2 regions of the Paraburkholderia sp. GAS41 genome follow, and region 1 is predicted to be linked to the other one. Evidence: predicted binding sites of a transcription regulator. Region 1 holds the regulator's gene; the other holds the start of a gene.

Region 1 (3,113 bases):
GATGCCGAGCATCGCCAGCAGCGCATCACGGAACGGCAGGGGGCGGGGAGAATTCACTGGAACGATGCGGCTGAGCGCGTGACAGAGGGCATGAAAAAGCCAGACACGAGGCCGGACCGACTAGACAAATCGGGCCGCGTTCGACGCGGCCCGGCAACACGACGCCACTCAGGAGCCGAACATCCGCTCGAGCGCGTTTTCCAGGTGCTTGCGCATCGCCACACCCGCCGCCGGACCGTCCTTGCGGCGGATCGCTTCGAGCACGGCCAGATGCTCGGCCTGCACGAGGCGCTGCCGCTCGACCGTCTTCACCAGCGACAGGTTGCGCGACAGGTTCATGCTGAACACGATCTGCTCTTCGATGAACGACATCACGGTGATGAAGAACGGATTCTTCGACGCCCGCGCGACCGCGAGATGGAACGAGAAATCGTCCTTCGCGCCGATCCCCTGGGTCTCGACGATGCGCTCCAGTTCGTCCCACGCGTGCTGGATCGCGGCGATGTCTTCGGTCTCGGCCTTCTCCGCTGCGAGTTCGGCCGCCCCGGCTTCGGTGACGATGCGGAACTCGTAGCAACGGCGGATATCGGAGAGTGTCTCGAGCGGCGCGAAGCGGCGCACATCCGGATCGGGCCGGCGGGCGACCGTGGTCCCGGAACCGTGCCGCGTGACGATGATGCCGTCGGCACGCAGCCGGGCCAGCGCTTCACGCACGGTAGGCCGCGAGGTTTCGAACCGTTCGGCGAGTGCGTGCTCGGTAGGCAGGCGCTCGCCTTCCTTGTACTCGCCTTCGAGTATGCGGTTCAGGATGTCGCCGTAGATCTTGTCGGGCAAGCCCGTCGATTTGCGCTCGTTCATCATCGATGGAGGGTCAGCTTGTCAGAATAGAGCACGATTGTAAGGCAAACAGCGTGCATCGCTTGCTTAAAAATTAGACAAATAGCCATATCGACGCCCGCAAAAGCCGACTGGGCGGCGCCGCGACTATATGACCCCATGGACAGAAATTTGACAAGTGTTTGATTGACATCCCTACAACGCCGCGCTACCTCGGCGATCATTCGCGCGTCATTTTGCCGCTAAGCGGCGCTTGACCCTGGTGGGACAATCGTCTCGTTACCTTACAAACGGTCGTGCATCATGCTTGCGCCCACCCCGGTAGTCCGCCCCGCCGCCCGCCGTGTTTCTGATGCGAGCCCGAGCCCTGTCGTGCGCAGCACAGCGCGGTGTTCGAGTTGCGCGATGCGGCAACTGTGCATGCCGCAAGGCCTCTCCGCCGACGAATTGCCAAAGCTCGAAGCGCTGATCTGTAGCGCGCGCCCGGTGCGGCGCGGCGAGACGCTCTACCGTGCGGGCGACAGGTTCGACAATCTGTACGCCGTGCGCTCCGGCTCCCTGAAAACCACCCTGCCGCACCGCGACAGCCGCGAACAGGTGACCGGCCTGCGCCTCGCGGGCGAGGCGCTCGGCCTCGACGGCATCAGCAACGACACGCACGCTTGCAGTGCGACCGCGCTCGAAGACAGCACGGTGTGCATCGTTCCGTACGTCGCGCTCAAGCGCCTGTGCCGGGAAGTCGGCTCCATGCAGGAGCGTCTGCTCAGGTTGATGGGCGAGCAGATTGTCCGCGAGGCTGCGCAGATGCTGGTGCTCGGCTCGCTGTCCGCCGACGAACGGGTGGCCGCGTTCCTGCTCGATATCTCGGAGCGCAACGCGAAGCGCGGCTACTCCCCGGCGGAATTCAATCTGCGCATGACGCGGGAGGACATGGGCAGCTATCTGGGCATGACGCTCGAAACAGTCAGCCGCACCCTGTCAAGATTTCAAAAGCGCGGTCTGATCGACACGCAAGGCAAGTTCATCCGTATCGTCGATATCGAAGGTTTGCGGCAGGTTTAAAGGCGCTCGCACCGGCCTCCTCTGGCTTGCCGGGCGGGCCTGCCACGCGCGTTTGCCGGTGCTGCGCCTTGGCATGCGTCCTGCGAGCAGGTACAGTCTTCAAACTGTCCCCCTCACGGAGACCCGGCGATATGAATCGCGACCCCGCCCCGCATCATCCGCTAGTCCAGCGCCTGATCGACGCGCGTCACATTACGGACACCCTCTTCTCCACCGTCAAACCCGAGTACCTGTACGAACGGCCGATCCGCGAGCGTCACCGGATCGTGTTCTATATCGGGCATCTCGAAGCGTTCGACCGCAATCTGTTCGACGAGCGGCTGTGCTCGTTGCCCGCCTTCGATGCCGCGCTCGATACGCTGTTCGCGTTCGGCATCGATCCCGTCGACGGCGGTTTGCCGACCGACGTACCGGCCGACTGGCCGTCGCTGGAAAGCGTGCGGGCCTATGGCCAGCAAGCGCGCGAGCAGATCGATCGTCAGCTCGCCGCATTGCATGTCGACGGCCAGCCTCAAGGCAATGGCGCGCAAACCGGCTCGGCCGGGCAACTGCTGAACGTCGCCATCGAGCATCGTCTGATGCACGCCGAAACCCTCGCGTACATGCTGCATCAGTTGCCGCTCGCGCAGAAGATCGCCCCGCCCGGCGATGGTCAGGATCCCGGCTCGCGCTATCGCCAGAGCGTGCGCGCCGATCGCGTCAGCGATGTCGATCACGCGCCGATGGTCACGGTCCCGGCAGGCTGCGCCGTGCTCGGCATGGCGCGCGAGAGCGGCCGCTTCGGTTGGGACAACGAGTTCGGCGAATTGCACGTCGACGTGCCGGCTTTCGAAATCGACCGCTACATGGTGACGAACGGTGCGTACCTCGAATTCGTCATGGCCGGTGGATACCGCCAGCGAGGCTGGTGGAAAGACAAGGACTGGGTCTGGAAGGAGTCCGTGCAGATCGCTCAACCCGCCGGATGGTCGCAACGCGAAGGCGACGGCGAGTGGCTGCTGCGCACCATGTTCGACGAGATCCCGTTGCCGCTCGACTGGCCGGTGTATGTCAGCCATGCCGAAGCGAGCGCCTATGCCCGCTGGGCCGGCAAAGCATTGCCGACCGAGGCGCAATGGCAACGCGCGGCGCACGGTACGCCACATGCGGCGTCGGGCAACTTTGATTTTCGCCACTGGGATCCACAGGCGGTGGACGCGCATCCGGACAACGTC
Region 2 (3,113 bases), on a different contig from region 1:
CTAGCGATCACGCAACGCTGAAAACGCCTTGTACACGATTCGCGGATCGTGCTGGCCTTTGTAGACGTCTGGCGCGGCAAGATCGAGTCCGAGTAACGCGTACACCGCGTTCTGCGCTGAACGAACCGAGTATTCGACGGTGAAGACAACATCGTCGGGCAGCTCGCAGAACTGCCCCGTGAACGCAAGATTTTGCCAGCCGTCAGGGCTCACATGCGGCCGGTCGCCCTGGCTGCGTGGCATGAACTGGCTCGTGATGAACGGCATCAGGCAGGGAATGCAGTTGGCGTGTTCGAGAATGCGCGCTGCGTCTGCTTCGATCCGCAAATGACCAAGAATTTCGATCAGAATTTCGCGGCCGGTGCATGCCGACATGGGCTTCCCGACGAAATCGCCGGGCTGGTCGACCCGCAATCCGTAGCCCCACAGCACCTGCACGTCCGCAGGCTGACCGATGAAATGCGGCTGATGCGGCAAAACGATGGACGCGAGCCAACTTGACTCGGGAAAGGTAATCAGGCCGCCTTCACCCGGCATATTGCCGGTCAGGTCGCGGATCCGCCGAAACAGCGCCGGGTCGCGCAAGGTGACCGTGAACGACAGCCACTTCGACGCGTCGATATGATCCGCGAAAACGGACGGGTGACCGAATTCGGGCCGGCCCGCGGCGATCGTCTTCCACAAGGGCCAGGCGCCCGTGCTGTCGACGGTAGTCAAAGGCGCGGGGTGATCCATACTGCCCAGGCTGGAGCCGGCGGTCATCGATCCTAGTGTGACGATGACCTTGTCTGCTGTCGCGACCGGTATCTCGAGGCGCTGATGCGCGGTTTCACAGACAATGCCGCGGACGCGGTTCTCCGCGCCGCTTTCGTCGAACAGCAGATCGGTCACCTGAGTGTTCGGCCGGAACGCAATGCCATGCTCGTCCAGCCAGCGGCGCAGTGGCAGGATCATCGAATCGTACTGGTTGTAGACCGTGCGCATGATGCCGTGCAACTGGTTGAATCCGGAGCACATATGGGCGAAGCGCAGGAGATAGCGCCGGAACTCGACCGCGCTATGCCACGGCTGGAACGCGAACGTCGTACACCACATCAACCAGAAATTGGTTTCGAAGAAAGACACATCGAAATGATCGGAAATGCGGCTGTTGCCGAGCATCACTTCTGGTTCGATCGACAGGCGGCCCAGCGTCAGCAGGTCATGTTCATCCAGCCCGTAAGAGGGCGTGTCTTCGCGTTTTCCGTTTCTGACGAGCCGCGACCTGGACGAGGTGCTGATGGTTTCGTTCCATTCGAATATTTCCTGCGTGACGCTTTTGCTGCCGTCCAGCGCCGGTATCGATGAGAAAAGATCATAGGTGCGCAAATACTTGCTTTCGAGCATGCGGCCGCCGCGCACGATGTAGCCGCTTTCCGCCGAACCCGAGCCGTCGAGGCTACCGCCAGGTTTGTCGAGCGCTTCCAGAATCGTGATGTCGCAACCGCGTACGTGCCCATCGCGGATAAGGAAGGCCGCCGCCGCTAATGAAGCGATGCCGCCACCGACGAGGTAGAACTTGCCGTCCTCTGCATCGTAGCTATCAACTTCAGCGGTGAGGGACCGTTCGGGAATCGGGTCAGAGTTTTGCACGTCGATGTTCCTTTTCATGTTCGTCGCCAACCGAATGTCGCGGGCTGCCCGAATGTGCACACCGGACATCGATCCAACATACCCGCGGCGCCGGCGATCGGATTGAGTTGGATCAAGCAGCGGTCATCAGGGCGTGCCCGATTGCCTTACATCGCGCGACCTGGTTCGCGTGCTGCTGGCGTTTGCAGGCTGTGTGTCGGCACATCTCGAAACCTTATGATCCGTATCAAAGTCCGCCGGGGCCGAACTCATACGCTGGAGCAGCAGGTGGCGTTTTTCCGATTACCGAAGCGGCGATGTCATGAACGGGGGCCGGACGGGATTGGCGTCGCAATTGAGCGTTGTAACCTCGGAGGCGTTGGCGAGATGAACGATGGTTTTCGCGTAGCCGGCTTGGGTGGTGTCGATCCGCATGACGACGCACGGTCGGTGCGCACATGGCGGTGGTTGCAGTGGATCCTGTTTGGCTCCAGCCTGCTCGCCATTCCCGCCTTTTATCTCGAACTGGCCGTTGACTCGCCCATGCTTCATCAGATGGGCCGGGCGTTATACGTATGCATGGTGGCCGGCTTCGCCGTTTCGCTGGCCTGGATGGTGCATCTGAGCCGCAAACGAGCGTGGTTTGCGCTCGCCGTCGATCTCGGCGCCGTGGCCGTCATCTTCAATGCGTACCGTGCAGGTATCCGCGCCCGCGTAAATGGCAATCCGCACTTCGTTTGCGTGGGCATGCCTCGCCACGTTTGTCAGCGCTTCCTGCACGATGCGGAAAATCGCGGTGGAGGCAGATTCCGTGAGTGTGGCATCGTCAACGTGAACCTGAACGGTGGTCTTCACGTCGTAGCGATGCGTGAAGTCGTCAGCAAGCCACTCAAGCGCAGCGGCCAGACCGAGGTCGTCCAGCATCGGCGGGCGCAAGTTGGAGGCGATCCGCCACAGCGATGCCATCATGGTGTCGATCTGCCGTTGCAGGTCGCCCGTTGCGGCGAGCGCGGCAGGGCTCTCGTTGCTGGCTGTCAGTTGTCCTTCCAACGCCGCAATGCCCATTTTTAGCGCCGTGAGTTGCTGGCCCAGATCGTCGTGTAATTCGCGGGCGATGCGTTTTTGCTCGTCTTCGCGCGTACTCTGAATCTGCGCGGATAGCTCGATGGCATGCTCGAGTTCGGCAAGCCGCACGCGTTCGGTCATATCGCGCGTGACCTTGGCAAAGCCGAGTAACGCGCCGGACGGGTCATAGACTGCGGTGATCGTGACGTCCGCCCAGAAACGCGATCCGTCCTGGCGTACGCGCCAGCCCTGATCTTCCGCCCTGCCGCGCGCCGCAGCAAGGGTCAGTTCACGGCCCGGCTTGTCCGCGGCGACGTCTTCCGGCGTATAGAAGAGCGAAAAATGGCGCCTGACGATTTCGTCGGCGGAATACCCTTTGATCTTGCGGGCGCCGTTGTTCCCGCTCGCTACACGGCCCGCCGGACCGAGCATGAAAA

The links. The regulator FNR, encoded in region 1, switches genes on or off when oxygen is low (the NO sensors DNR and NnrR bind a similar motif). The targets are predictions, from matches to a motif close to TTGATNNNNATCAA.
Region 2: the regulator FNR is predicted to act here: its motif matches at 1,735-1,748, upstream of P3T43_RS28365 (oleate hydratase).

The regions. Positions count from the first base shown of each region.
Region 1 is NZ_JBNDMK010000044.1:15,357-18,469, reverse strand. Features, by position in the region: gene P3T43_RS33980 (MFS transporter) at 1-12, opposite strand, end outside; gene P3T43_RS33975 (FadR/GntR family transcriptional regulator) at 169-858, opposite strand; gene fnr (fumarate/nitrate reduction transcriptional regulator Fnr) at 1,141-1,899, shown strand; gene P3T43_RS33965 (SUMF1/EgtB/PvdO family nonheme iron enzyme) at 2,031-3,113, shown strand, end outside.
Region 2 is NZ_JBNDMK010000026.1:17,810-20,922, reverse strand. Features, by position in the region: gene P3T43_RS28365 (oleate hydratase) at 1-1,614, opposite strand; gene P3T43_RS28360 (PAS domain-containing sensor histidine kinase) at 2,179-3,113, opposite strand, start outside.